One region of the Cytobacillus sp. Hm23 genome, then DNA from elsewhere that is predicted to be linked to it. Evidence: predicted binding sites of a transcription regulator. Region 1 holds the regulator's gene; the other holds the start of a gene.
What was found. The regulator LexA, encoded in region 1, represses DNA repair genes until DNA is damaged. The targets are predictions, from matches to a motif close to CGAACATATGTTCG.

Region 2: the regulator LexA is predicted to act here: its motif matches at 4,389-4,402, upstream of recA (recombinase RecA).

Annotation. Positions count from the first base shown of each region.
Region 1 covers NZ_JBPXRQ010000008.1:45,758-53,598, reverse strand. Annotated here, with positions in the region: gene ACSVDA_RS06660 (hypothetical protein) at 401-622, shown strand; gene ACSVDA_RS06655 (alpha/beta fold hydrolase) at 869-2,002, opposite strand; gene ACSVDA_RS06650 (TetR/AcrR family transcriptional regulator) at 2,179-2,784, opposite strand; gene lexA (transcriptional repressor LexA) at 3,502-4,125, opposite strand; gene yneA (cell division suppressor protein YneA) at 4,368-4,682, shown strand; gene ACSVDA_RS06635 (YneB family resolvase-like protein) at 4,695-5,345, shown strand; gene ACSVDA_RS06630 (DUF896 domain-containing protein) at 5,968-6,198, shown strand; gene tkt (transketolase) at 6,420-7,841, shown strand, end outside.
Region 2 covers NZ_JBPXRQ010000007.1:48,967-56,807, reverse strand. Annotated here, with positions in the region: gene ACSVDA_RS05685 (DUF3388 domain-containing protein) at 412-1,203, shown strand; gene ACSVDA_RS05680 (helix-turn-helix domain-containing protein) at 1,224-2,117, shown strand; gene pgsA (CDP-diacylglycerol--glycerol-3-phosphate 3-phosphatidyltransferase) at 2,197-2,775, shown strand; gene ACSVDA_RS05670 (competence/damage-inducible protein A) at 2,923-4,161, shown strand; gene recA (recombinase RecA) at 4,472-5,512, shown strand; gene rny (ribonuclease Y) at 6,274-7,841, shown strand, end outside.

The DNA of each region.
Region 1 (7,841 bases):
ACTATGTTGCATTTTTTCACTTACATTTGTGTATTATATGATTTTAATAGTCTATAGAGAAGGAAAGATGCCGAACATGTTTAGCTCTTATTATAAGGCTCTTTTCGTAAACTTTGTTCAAATAGTTCGAAAACAGAAGATAAAGGTAACGTTTTATAGAAGAAATATGCCCTGAATACTAGTTTTATACGTGTTATATTTTAGTACGACATGCATCATCCTATACGAACCCACTATTATAAAAAGCAACAACTAATGCGAAACAAGCCATTAGAAAAATTTGAACTAGGTAGAAATGTTAAGGTATTGCTGTTTTGAGCCGTACTTTTTTGTCAAACTCATGAAACTTCATACTATTATTATTCGTATATTATATATAACTAAATGTGGGGGGATTTCTATGGAATTTATGATACTTGGGTTTATCTTATTAGTTATTATTATCTCAATTACTGCTTTTAGTACTGGAAATGCTAACAGAACAAAACATCGTATTCATCATCGGACAAGTTCATCCACTAGTAGTAACGATGATGGAAATGGTGTAGGTTTATTTTCATCTGATTACGGTAACGGAGACAGTGGGGGCAGTGGTGACAGCGGTGGGGGAGGGGGAGAATAAATAAAACTGCTTTAATTAACTGTATTTTTAAATAAAATCCCATCAATGAGATTTTATATTTAGTCATCGTTGTACAGAAGAAAAAATGCCCACGACTCTAGTTATACGTGTTTATTTCTTAATACAAAAAACAACAACCAATACGAAAACAGTCTAAATAAAAACCCCTTAACTGATTTATATTAGTTAATGGGGTTTTCTTCAATAGCTTAGCTTTATCTTTATCTCTATAATCCTTCAAATTTGTTATTCTTTTTCATTTAACCAATTTGACATGACACTAAGAGCAAGGCCAAAATTTCCAACCTGACAGTGATTATGAGCATGATCATCTCTAGTGAAGATTCTTTCAGTTATAGATTTTGCATTCGTTAGAGCTTTTACTTGAATATCGTGCATCTTCAACGGTATAAAATGATCTTCTGACCCTGTTAATATTAATACATCTTGTGTAACGTGTTCTGATTTTAAATGTGCAGCATTGAATTCTAATAATGCCATGCCACCATCTAACGGAGTATCAGTTTTAGTAATATACATTAAATTATCTGTTCCCCATCTTTCTTGTGGCATCATCTTCATTTTTACATCAGCCATCCAATACATTAATTTAGGGTGTTTGAAAAGCCATAAAGCAAATTTCTCAATTATAGGTGGGGGAATTTTCATGTAGTCGTAGGCTATACTAAGAGCTATAACTCGTTTAATTCTCTGTTCATGCGCAGCTGCTCTAAAACAGAGCCAGCCACCCATGGACACACCTAATAAGGTTACGTTATTTAACTGAAAGTAATCTAGAACGGCTTTCGTTGGTTTTTCCCACTCATAACTAAGTGCTAAGTCAGATTTTTTTAAGGCACCACCTTGCCCTGGACCTTCAAATAAAATGACCTCATAGTTTAATTGTACAAAATAGTTTGCCATGGAGTATAGCTCTTCCATAAAGGAATCAAATCCTCCATGAATCACAATCGTTCCTCTGCCATTTTTATTGTTAGAGGGTAGTCTCATCGCAGGTAAGAATACATTTTCGTATGGTATGTTATGACGTTCAATATCATGTTCAACAAATAGGTCATTATAAAACATTTCAATGAATGTATCATAAAGTCTTAATTTATCTGGGTCATTCGGATGAGCAAAAAATTCTGCAGCCCTGTAATAAAATGTTCCATTCATTAAGCGTTTTTCATCAATAGCTTTTTCAGCCTGCCTTATCATTTCCTCTTTCCAATCTTCTAACTTTTTTATTCTGCTTGCTGCATCTACCATATCTTCTTTTCGTGTGTATCCCATTGAATACCAGCGATTCATTTGATAGTCTATAATTTTTGTTTTATGAAAATCATGGTATCCTACAGGATAATCAAATTGAGTCATATAATAACTCTCCTTTTCAAATTAAGCTTGTTATTTTGAAAACTAATTGAAGGCAGAAAGGAATTATTACTTTAACGATGCACTGATGTAGCATTTATTTATCTTACTCCAAATTATCAACTGGACAGGTAAAGACTTGATACTTTGCTGATGTCAACATGTGATGGTTATGATCATTACTGATCTGCTAAGCCATTTTTCAGGAAATCAATTAAGTGGTTTAGACTTGATTCATAGTTGTCAGGCTTTGACATATCAGCTACATCCACAATATTAGTGAACAAAAAACCAATTAATGATTGGACGAATTCGAGTGGTAGTGTCTGCCTTATTTCACCTTTGTTATAGGATGCTTCAATGAGCTTGTTCATTTGATCATTATCCTGAAAATTATGCCTTGTCAACGCCTTTTCGTATATGTTAGTTCCTTTCTCTTTAATAAAGCTGTTTGCAAAACGGTTAATATCTGGGTATTCATTGGCAAATTGCATTCCAACTCGGATTTGTGTTTTAAATATCGAAAAAATGTCTTTGGCATAATCACTTGGCTTCATAACCTTGACAAGGAATTCTTGCTTTTTATGAATTAAAATGTCTATGAGATTTAAGTAAAGATCTTCCTTGTTGTTAAAATGATAGTAAAATGATCCCTTACTCATATTCGCCGTCTTCAAAATATGATTTAATGAGGCTTTTTCATAGCCTTTTTCCACAAATTCATTTAATGCTGCTTGCATTAAATCATCTGAGTGTTCGAATTCTTTATTAAATCCTTGCGTCAATTACATCATCTCCTACAAGTTTTTAATCTTAATAGTTAGCTCTGTTCGTAAACTTTGTTGCTTTAGTTCTTTATACTGAAGATATAGACATCGTTACTCAATATACATCGTTTTATATGTGAAATGATGGCACGAAATCTAGTTGTATTCGTGTTTGTGTTTTAGTACGAAAAACACGCTATGCGGAAATGACCTAATAGTTAATGGAGCTTTCTTATTATATATAATAGACCGTACGGTCTAGACCGTCAAGTCTAACTCAAGGTAATAAGCATAAAATTAATGGTCATAGTGAAGGAAATATGAGAGCAAGTTATTAAGCAATTCATTGAATGATAAAGTTAAAACTAAAGACTTTTTTGTGAACTTTGTTTTTTACTAAAAACGGACAGCATTATTAGTTTTATAGGAGATCAATAATTAAAAATGAAGAAAAGGTGTCTCGAACACTATATATACGTGTTTATATCTTAAAACTAAAAGCAGCAACTATTGTGAAAATAGCCAATAAAAATAATTTGGCAGGGAGCTTACTATATGACAAAAAAATCCTTAGCTCAGACGTTCTAAGCTAAGGATTGGATTATAATATGAGATAGTATGAATACGTTAAAGAGCATTGTGGACTGCTAACCTGTATGTTAATCGAACTGATTGGTACAACCTTTTATAATTTGTCAAAGAGTAGATCATACATTCATTATGTAACATCATGTTTTAATGAATGGTACGATACACCCCGATCACTTTTCCTAATATAGCTACATTACGAAGAATAATAGGTTCTAAAGTTGAGTTTTCTGGCTGTAGTCTTATGTAGTCTTTTTCTTTAAAAAATCTCTTAACTGTTGCCTCATCATCTTCCGTCATTGCAACAACGATATCTCCATTGGAAGCAGTTTGTTGTTGCCGAACAATGACGTGATCCCCATCTAATATACCTGCTTCAATCATGCTATCTCCCATTACTTCAAGCATAAAAACATTTTCGTCAGGAGATACAAGTTTATCAGGAAGAGGGAAGTATTCTTCAACATTTTCAATCGCTGTTATTGGTTGACCAGCTGTTACCTTTCCAATGATCGGTACATTCATAACGTTATTTTTTGGAATTACATCAGCAGGATTTAAATCTAATATTTCAATTGCTCTAGGTTTCGTTGGATCTCTACGGATTAATCCCTTACTTTCTAAACGAGATAAATGACCATGAACCGTTGAGCTTGAAGCTAGCCCTACCGCTTCTCCAATTTCTCTAACAGAAGGTGGATATCCCTTTGATTGTACTTCTTGTTTTATGAAATCCAGTATGTCTTGTTGCCTTTTCGATAATTTTGCCATCGTTAGCACCTCATTATAATAATCTTTTCTATGGTTAGCATGTATACCCGTCCATAACATTTAAAAATTAAGATCATCTATTAAGACGATAAGGATATACTAGAAAGATTTTACTTTCATTCATTATAGCACGACTTGTCATGTATAACAAACGTAAGTTCGTAAAATTGTTGACATAAAACATTTGTTCGTATACAATAACTAAAAACGAACATGTATTCTGTTGATCAGGGGGACTTATTATGAAACAATCTAAAATTTACTATATCTTGTTTTTTACTGTTTTTATCGGCTTTGCTTTTGCACTAATTACTTCTTATAAGGATATCGAGAAAAATGATTATATCATTATTAAAGTAGAAGATGGTGATACACTATGGGATATTGCTTCCGAGTATAGTAACAGTCACGATTTGTCAATAAATGACTTTATCAGTTGGGTAGAGGATGTAAATCAAATTGCTCCTGATAGTATTTTTTATGGTGATGAAATTTATATTCCAGTGTTAAAATCAGAAGGTAATAAAATGTATGATACTTATGCTGTTAACAATTAATCGGAGGTAGAAATGGAAAAAGCAATAATATATTGTCGTGTTAGTACAAATAAACAAACACAGGAGACATCATTAACACGACAAAAGGAAGAATTACTCCAGCTTGCAAACAGTTACCATTTTGATGTGAAGAAAGTGGTTGTAGAAAGAGCAAGCGGATATGACATGGATAGAGATGGCATTTATGAATTATTGAATGAAATTAAGGAACAGCAAATCGATGCCCTTTTAATACAAGATGAGACAAGGCTAGGTAGGGGTAATGCAAGAATAGCTTTGCTGCATTTTATTTTAAAAGAAAAAGTTAAAATATATACTGTTCATCATCATGGAGAGCTACAATTGTCTGAAGCTGATTCCATGATGTTGGAAATTGTAAGCATTGTTGAGGAATATCAACGCAAAATACATAATTTAAAAATTAAACGGGGAATGAAACGTGCTATTGAAGAAGGTTATAAGCCAGAGAGGAATTTAAAAAACATCCATGCAAGCTCAGGTAGAGAAAGAAAAGAAATACCTATCGAGGAAATTATAAGGTTACGTCAAAATAATCTCACATTTTCAGATATAGCGGCTACATTACGTGGTCTCGGATTTAATGTGTCAAAAGCAACGGTACATCGACGGTATAAAGAATATATGCATAATAAATTAGAGTAGATGGCTAACAATAGAATGGAAGAATGCTGTAGTATACAATTTAAAATTGTATACTTTTAATACGTTGTTATTGTAAGGCAATTTCGTTAGGCTCTGTTCGTAAGCTTTGTTACTATTGTTTACAAATTAGTACAATATAAGTGACTTTACATGTTAGTCATCGTTGTAGGGAAGAAAAGATGTCACAACCTTTAGTTGAGTCTTAATACGAAAAACAATAATCAATTCGAAAACAGCCTTTCGTAAACTTTTGTTGCTATTATAATAACAAGAAGACAGAAAGACGGAGTTTTGTCGGATCCACAAAATTATAAGTAGTAGAAAAGGTACCACAAAAGCTAGATATAAACGTGCTTAAATCATAGTCTGAAGTGCAACAACCTTTACGAATTTAGCCTATTAAAATGGCACTTTTAGCAATACCATTGTATTCAACTATAGTGGAAGGTTAGATCGTATTATAATGCTATTGACATTATTTTCAACAAAGAGAAGATACGATAAATACTAATTGCATAAGTCTTTAGTTTTTTGTACTAAAACAAAACCGTTGAAAATGAAGCTCTCTTCTTGTAATATGTACAGAACATAATATTCTATTGTATAGAAAGGAAGCATTTACGTGTTATCAAATGAAAAAATTAATCGTATTAACTATTTGTCAAAAAAATCGAAATCATCTGGGTTAACGGATGAAGAAAAACGTGAACAACAGGATTTACGTAAGGAATATATTCAATCGTTTCGTAATTCGATGGAAAATACTTTACATTCAGTCAAAGTCGTAGATAAAGAAGGAAATGATGTTACACCTACAAAGTTAAAAAAGAGTAAGAATAGCCGTTTTCACTAAGGCTATAGTTATTGGTATTCGTAACTTTTTATTTTAAAATCTTCCTAAATTATAAGCTGAATGAAGGAAGTTTAAGGATACATCATAGTATGTATCGTTTTTTGTACATACTATGATAAGATGTTTTCTTGAACAAAATGTATCTTTTTTTCACAATGTATGTACATTTGTTCATTTTGAATATATGATATGTACTATAATGATTGAAAGGGTGGTATTTTATGTCACTTAATATTGATGATTTATCTATTGCTGCAATCAGAACTTTATCGATTGATGCAATTGAGAAAGCTAACTCAGGACATCCTGGCATGCCGATGGGAGCTGCTCCTATGGCATATACGTTGTGGACTAAATATATGAACCACAACCCGTCTAATCCTCAATGGTTTAATCGTGATCGCTTTGTATTATCAGCTGGGCACGGATCAATGCTATTATATAGCTTATTACATTTAAGTGGTTATGACGTAACGATGGATGATATTAAAAACTTCCGTCAATGGGGAAGCAGAACACCAGGACACCCAGAATATGGGCATACTGCTGGAGTAGAAGCAACAACAGGGCCACTTGGTCAAGGTATCGCGATGGCTGTTGGTATGGCTATGGCTGAAAGACATATGGCATCTACATATAATAAAGATACATTTAATGTTGTAGATCACTACACGTATACAATTTGTGGTGACGGTGACTTAATGGAAGGTGTATCAGCTGAGGCAGCATCGCTCGCAGGTCACCTTAAGCTAGGACGTCTAGTTGTGTTATATGATTCAAACGATATATCTTTAGACGGTGACCTCGATAAGTCATTCTCTGAAAGTATCAAAAACCGTTACCAATCATACGGCTGGCAGTATATTCGTGTTGAAGACGGTAATGATATACAAGAATTATCGCAAGCAATTGAAGAAGCGAAGGCTGATACTGACCATCCAACGATGATTGAGATTAAAACAGTCATTGGCTACGGAGCACCTAATAAGTCAGGTAAGTCAGCAGTACACGGATCTCCACTAGGTGCAGATGAGTTAAAATTAACGAAAGAGGCCTACAACTGGACATTTGAAGAAGATTTTCATGTACCGTCTGAAGTGTACGACAATTTCTCAGATACTGTGAAGGATGCTGGTAGTAAAAAAGAAGATGAATGGAACCAAATGTTTGCTCAGTATAAGGAACAATACCCTGAATTAGCAGTACAACTAGAAGCAGCTATTACAGGAAAGCTTCCAAGTGGTTGGGAAAAGGAATTACCAACTTATGAAGAAGGAAGTAGCTTAGCGACAAGATCCTCTTCTGGTGAGGTATTAAATGCTATAGCTAATAGTGTTCCACAATTTATAGGTGGATCTGCTGATCTAGCAGGGTCTAATAAAACAATGATTAAAGAGTCAAATGACTTTATGCCAAATTCATATGAAGAAAAAAATATATGGTTTGGTGTACGTGAGTTTGCCATGGGAGCTGCTCTAAACGGCATGACACTTCATGGTGGTGTGAAAGTATTTGGTGGGACTTTCTTTGTATTTTCTGATTACTTGCGTCCTGCCATTCGCTTAGCAGCTTTAATGAAATTACCAGTAACTTATGTATTTACGCATGATAGTATTGCTGTTGGTGAGGATGGACCAACTCAC
Region 2 (7,841 bases), on a different contig from region 1:
TTTGTAGAAGAGGTTGACAATGATATACATTTCACTAATGAGTAACCTGCTACATATTATCCTCAACAAAATTGTAAACAGGATCATATCTTTAATAAATGGCTGTTTTATCAGAGAATGTTGTTTGTTGTAGAAATAAACATTCCCCAATTAACATGCGTGGCATTATCCGTTCTGTAAAATGATGGAAAACGTATAAAACAACTTCTTGCGCTTCTTATATGATATCAACCGTAACAAAGTTTCTAAAAGAGCCTGAAAGATACAATAATTAGTATAAAAAGTAATTTATTATCATTGGGTAAAGAATGCCCCTTTTATATTACATATAAATCATTTATTATAGTCTTATAGACTTATGTGTGATACGTAACTTAATATTTTTTTATAGTGCTGCATAGGGGGATTTGCATGCAAAAAAAAGAATGGTATTTAGAATACGAAATTCATAAAAATAGACCTGGCTTACTCGGGGATGTGTCCTCTTTATTAGGGATGTTATCTATTAACATCGTTACAATCAATGGTGTTAAGGACCATCGACGTGGCTTATTATTGAGATGTGATCGGAATGAACAAATAGAACGTCTTGCATCAATTTTACAAACTATGGATAATATAACAGTGACAAAAATACGTGAACCGAAGCTACGAGATCGTTTAGCTGTTAGACATGGACGTTATATTCAAAGGGATGAGGACGATAAAAAAACATTTCGATTTGTCAGAGATGAGCTCGGCGTATTAGTTGATTTTATGGCAGAATTATATAAACAAGAAGGTCATAAATTAATCGGTATACGTGGTATGCCAAGAGTTGGTAAAACTGAATCAGTCGTAGCTGCGAGCGTATGTGCAAATAAGCGATGGTTATTTGTATCTTCAACATTGCTTAAGCAAACGGTCAGAAGTCAGCTAATTGAGGACGAATATAACGAAAATAATCTATTTATTATTGACGGTATTGTGTCAACGAAAAGAGCTTCAGAACGCCATTGGCAGCTAGTTCGGGAGATTATGAGGCTTCCAGCTGTCAAGGTAGTTGAGCATCCGGATATATTTGTTCGAAATACTGAATATACGATGGACGATTTCGATTATATTATTGAACTACGGAATAATCCTGAAGAGGAAATAACGTACGATATCGTTGAACAACCACAAATGTTACAAGAATCTAGCTTATCTACATTTGATTTTTAGCAAATTGGAAGGTGTTTTCATTGACAGAACTAGGTAAAAGATTAAAAGAAGCAAGAGAAGAAAAAAATATTAGCATAGACGATTTACAAAAGTTAACGAAGATACAAAAACGTTATCTAATCGGAATTGAAGACGGTAATTATGATCGAATGCCTGGACAATTTTACGTGCGTGCCTTTATCAAATCGTATTGTGAAGCAGTTGAGTTAGATGCTGATCTTATTTTTGAACAATATGAAAATGAACTCCCTAGCTCATCTAATTCAGATTTACCTGGTCAGCTGTCGAGAGTACAGAGTCGTAAACAGATTTCACCAACAACAACTTCAAAAGTGGCAGATATGCTACCAAAAGTATTAACAGGAGTATTTGTTTTCGGCCTTCTTATAGGGATCTACTTCATCGCGCTGAATTTTTTAGGTAATACAGATGGTACTCCAGCGCAGGAAAGTGGAGAAGATCGTGAAATTGTCCTTGAAGATAATTCAGAAGAAAATGATCCAGTTGAAGAGGTGGGCAGCGAGCCTGCAGCAGAAGACGCTGATCAAGAAACTGATGTACAGGATGAAGAAGTGGACGAGCCTGAGCAAGCTGTAGAACAGGTGCTAGAATTAGTAAGTGTGCAAGGCGCTAATTCTTCCATGAAGTTATCTAATACAGAAGAATTTAATTTAGAGATAAAATCAACTGGAAATACTTGGATTACTCTTAGAAATGACCAAGGTGAACAGTTTTATTATGACTTCTTAAATGAGGATGACCAACCATTGTCCTTCGATATGAGCAAAGAAAATAAGATATCACTAAAGTCAGGCTATACACCAGTAACAGAAATATATATAAATGGAGAACTGGTAGAGTTTCCAAATGAGGGAGGAACAACCCAAACTATGGAAATCCTCTTCAATAATTAATAAAGTCATCATTTTGATGGCTTTTTTGACTTATTCTGATATATTATTGTACATGTAAGTTTTGAAGGAGGAAGAATTTGTGAATATACCAAATAAGATTACCGTTTCACGTATTTTGTTAATTCCAGTGTTTTTGGTGATTATGCTTGCACCGCTATCCTGGGGACAATTACAAATAGGCGGAGGAGAGATACCTGTTACTCATTTCATTGGTGCTATCATTTTTATTATTGCATCCACGACTGATTGGATTGACGGATATTATGCAAGGAAATATAATCTCGTCACCAACTTAGGAAAATTTTTAGACCCTCTAGCTGATAAGCTATTAGTGTCAGCGGCGCTTATAACACTCGTTCAGTTTGAATTGGCACCTGCATGGATGGTCATAGTCATTATAAGTAGAGAATTTGCCGTAACAGGTTTACGACTTGTTCTAGCAGGTGGTGGTGAAGTTGTTGCTGCAAACATGCTTGGCAAGATTAAAACATGGACGCAAATTGTAGCCGTTTCTGCATTGCTATTACATAATATTCCTTTTGAAGCATGGTCGATTCCATTTGCTGATATAGCACTATGGATTGCGGTATTTTTCACAATTTGGTCTGGGTGGGACTATTTTGCGAAAAATAAACATGTATTTGCTAACTCAAAGTAAACCAGAATATTGAGATGATGCACCGAAGTAGTAAATTTTATGAGGATGAGACGGGTTTTCTTCTCATCCTCATAAAGTTAAAGGAACATAATGTAGCAGTCTTCAACCTGCTATAACACATACTATTTTTACGGGGGGGGGGATGACATGAACGCTGAGATTATAGCAGTTGGATCAGAGTTATTATTAGGACAAATTGCGAATACAAATGCACAATTCCTATCGAAACAATTAGCAGAGCTAGGAATTAATGTTTATTTTCATACTGTAGTTGGTGATAATCAAGATCGGTTAAAAAGGGTCGTTGAAACAGCAAAACAGCGATCAAAATTGATTATCTTCACTGGAGGGTTAGGCCCAACAAAAGACGATCTAACTAAGGAAACGATGGCATCTATGCTAAAGCAACAGCTAGTCACACATGAACAATCACTTAAAAGAATTGAATCGTACTATGAAAAAGTAAATCGTAAAATGACAGACAATAACAAAAAACAGGCTGTTATTCTAGAAGATGCAACGGTATTGCTTAATGACCATGGGATGGCACCAGGAATGGCTATAACGAAGGATCAAGTTACATATATGCTATTGCCAGGCCCTCCAAAGGAAATGCAACCAATGTTTTTGAAATACGGGACAGAATATCTCAATAACCTCTTAGGTGTTCGTGAGAGAATCATATCTCGCGTATTAAGATTCTTTGGAATTGGTGAGTCAAAGTTGGAAACTGAGATTGAAGATTTGATTGATAAGCAAGAGAATCCAACGATTGCTCCGTTAGCATCTGACTTTGAAGTAAAACTTCGATTGACAGCTAAACATTCCTCAGTAGACATAGCTAATGAGCTTCTTAATGATACAGAGCAAGAAATACTAAGTCGTGTTGGTCAATATTTTTATGGTTATGAAAACACCTCACTATTAGAACATGCGGTAGCTGTTTTACAAGAAAAAAAAATGACGATAGCGAGCGCTGAAAGTTTAACTGGAGGCATGTTTATGAGTGAGTTAATAGCTGTTCCTGGTTCTTCATCTGTAGCTAAAGGTGGAATTGTAGCTTATACGAATGATATGAAGGAAACATTACTCAATGTTAACCGAGCGACACTTGTACAGGAAGGCGCCGTCAGTAAAAAGTGTGCACAACAAATGGCTGAGCATGTGAGGAAATCATGTAACTCTGACTGTGGAATTAGCTTTACTGGAGTTGCTGGGCCACAAAGCATGGAAGGTAAAGATGTAGGAACGGTCTTTATTGGGCTTTCGATTAATGATCAACCTACAGAAGTCTATTCATTGAAATTGGCTGGTTCTAGACAAATGATTAGAGAAAGAGCTATTAAATATGGATACTATTATTTACTCAAACAATTGAAAATATAATAAGCCATGGGCTGCCAACTTTTGTAGTTTCTTTGAATTACACGAATATAATTAGTACGATGGGCATCCTTTCTAAGAGATGACTGTTTAGTAAAACGATATCTATGTATGCTAGTTAAGGAACCATAGCAGCAAAGCATACGAAAAGAGCCTAAGTTTTAGACCCCTAATCTACTTTACCCAACAATGTTCTAGTTTGCCTGATTGAATTCATTTTTGAATAAAAACGAATAGATGTTCGTTTTTTGCTTGGCAAATGTCCAAAAACAAGGTATAGTATAAGTAGTAATGGAGATGAGGAGGAATAAATGTGAGTGATCGTCAAGCTGCATTAGATATGGCGTTAAAGCAAATAGAAAAACAATTTGGTAAAGGATCAATAATGAAGTTAGGTGAACAGTCGGAACGTCAAATCTCTACCGTTCCTAGTGGTTCATTAGCATTGGATGTTGCGCTTGGAGCAGGTGGTTATCCACGTGGCCGTATCATTGAAATATACGGACCTGAAAGCTCTGGTAAAACAACAGTTGCTCTTCATGCGATTGCTGAAGTGCAAGAACAAGGCGGTCAAGCTGCATTTATCGATGCTGAGCATGCGTTAGACCCTATTTATGCACAAAAGCTAGGTGTTAACATAGATGAACTATTGCTATCTCAACCTGATACAGGTGAACAGGCGTTAGAGATTGCTGAAGCACTTGTAAGAAGTGGTGCTGTTGATATTTTAGTCATCGATTCAGTTGCAGCGCTCGTTCCAAAGGCTGAAATTGAAGGGGAGATGGGAGACGCTCATGTTGGCTTACAAGCACGTCTTATGTCTCAAGCCTTACGTAAGCTTTCAGGAGCAATAAATAAATCTAAAACGATTGCTATTTTCATTAACCAAATTCGTGAGAAGGTTGGTGTTATGTTTGGGAATCCGGAAACTACACCTGGTGGTCGTGCGTTAAAGTTTTATTCTTCAGTACGTTTAGAGGTTCGTCGAGCTGAACAATTGAAGCAAGGAAATGATATTGTAGGTAATAAAACGAAATTAAAAGTAGTAAAGAATAAAGTGGCACCTCCGTTTAAAATAGCCGAGGTTGATATTATGTACGGTGAAGGAATCTCCAAAGAGGGAGAAATTCTTGATATGGGCTCTGAGCTCGATATTGTCCAGAAGAGCGGGTCTTGGTACTCGTTTGAAGGTGAACGTCTAGGGCAAGGGCGAGAAAACGCTAAACAATTCTTAATGGAGAATGCGGACATATCAAAACAAATACACGAACAAATTCGAGAACACTACGGCCTTAACAATACAACAGAGCCGGTGGGCGACGATTCTCAAAGTGAACTCGAATTCAAAGAGTAAACAACATAAGCTGTAAAAGAAGGATACTTCATGTAGTATCCTTCTTTTTCATTTAAGCTGTTTTCGTATTAATAAAAAAAGAGCTAAACACAAATATAGCTATCGCTCGGGGCATCTTTTCTTCTCAAAGGTTATGGACGTCATATAAAACACATCAGTTATTTAAATGTAAGTGAAAAAATGCAACAAAGTTTACGAAAAGAGCCTTCATTTATCATTAGTTCTATTCAATAGCTTACAACAACAGGACATAGTATGGTAAACCATCTACCAGTTTATAAGGTGGTAGGACCAAGGTTTGAAGAAAGTCTGTCGCTGTTCAAGTCAAGGTTTGTGCACTCTCTTCCAATATTAAGGAAAGATGGCAGTGGCAGGCCTTGACAATAAAATTACCCACCTTTACAATTAGTATGTATATTATACATGTTTGTTAATATTACAATTGTTACTATTAAGAATTTTTTCAAACAAAATTGGAGGACAGATAGGAAGAAGGAGCAATCGGTTGGTGTCAGGTGCAAGTGCAATGAAATAGTTGCCTCGTACTTATGAAGCACACGATGAAATTACTTGTGTAGGTATTTAACAATAAATTACCAACGATATTGAGTAAATTCACAGTCTTTTTCCAGGCTTATAACAGCCTCTAGTATTGGAACTTGAAAAGCCATTGTGCATGTTGGAATTTATTAAGGGAAAAATTACATGCCGACAGTTTGAATCTAGCAAGAAACAAGTATATAGCAAGAGGAGGTGAAATGATGGACAATCTCAATCCCATTATAATCATCGCCATTTTGCTTGCCATAGTCGGTGCAGTTGTTGTTCTTTATATCTCACTTGTTCGTAAATCTAATGAGGCGAAAATCACAAGCGCAAAAAGCGCTGCTGAACAAATTATTAACGATGCAAATCGAGAGGCTGACGCGCTTAAAAAAGAAGCGCTTCTTGAGGCAAAGGATGAAATCCACAAACTTCGAACAGAAGCAGAAAAAGAAATTCGTGATCGAAGAAGCGAACTAAAAAAACAAGAAAATCGGTTAATGCATAAGGAAGAGAATCTTGATCGTAAGGATGAATCTTTATCTAAGCGAGAGAGTGTGTTAGAAAAAAAGGAGGATTCTCTAGGTCAAAGACAACAGCATATTGAAGAGATGGAAAGCAAAGTGGAAATGATGTTTAACAAACAACGTACAGAGCTTGAACGTATTTCTAGTTTGACACGTGAGGAAGCGAAACAAATCATTCTTAGCAATGTTGAAAAAGAGCTTGCACACGATGTTGCGATTACGATCAAAGAAGCAGAAAGTCGCGCTAAAGAAGAAGCTGATAAAAAGGCAAAAAACATTTTATCATTAGCCATTCAACGTTGTGCGGCTGATCATGTAGCGGAATCTACAGTTTCTGTCGTAAATCTGCCTAATGATGAAATGAAAGGACGTATCATTGGTCGGGAAGGTAGAAATATTCGAACTCTAGAAACGTTAACAGGTATTGATTTGATCATCGATGATACACCTGAAGCAGTGATTTTATCTGGCTTCGATCCGATTCGACGTGAAACGGCTCGCATTGCTTTAGATAAGCTTGTTCAAGATGGACGTATTCATCCTGCTCGTATTGAAGAAATGGTTGAAAAATCGAGAAGAGAAGTGGATGAATATATTCGCGAAATTGGTGAACAAACGACATTTGAAGTAGGTGTACATGGGCTCCATCCAGATTTAATCAAAATATTAGGTCGACTTAAGTACCGAACGAGTTATGGGCAAAACGTGTTGAAGCATTCAATGGAAGTCGCATACTTGTCAGGATTGTTGGCAGCTGAGTTAGGTGAGGATGAGTTACTAGCTCGTCGAGCAGGCTTACTTCATGATATTGGTAAGGCTATAGATCATGAGGTGGAAGGTAGTCATGTTGAAATTGGTGTAGAACTAGCTATGAAATACAAAGAGCATCCAATTGTTATTAATAGTATAGCTTCACACCATGGTGATACAGAGCCTACTTCTATTATTGCAGTATTAGTAGCTGCTGCCGATGCATTATCTGCAGCAAGACCTGGAGCAAGAAGTGAAACACTTGAAAACTATATAAGACGTCTCGAAAAGCTTGAAGAGATTTCTGAATCATTTGATGGTGTTGAGAAATCATTTGCAATTCAGGCGGGGCGTGAAGTTCGAATTATGGTTAAACCAGATTCGATTGATGATCTGGAAGCTCATCGATTAGCTCGTGAGATTAGAAAGAAAATCGAAGATGAGCTCGATTACCCAGGTCACATAAAAGTGACAGTGATTCGGGAAACACGAGCTGTCGAATATGCAAA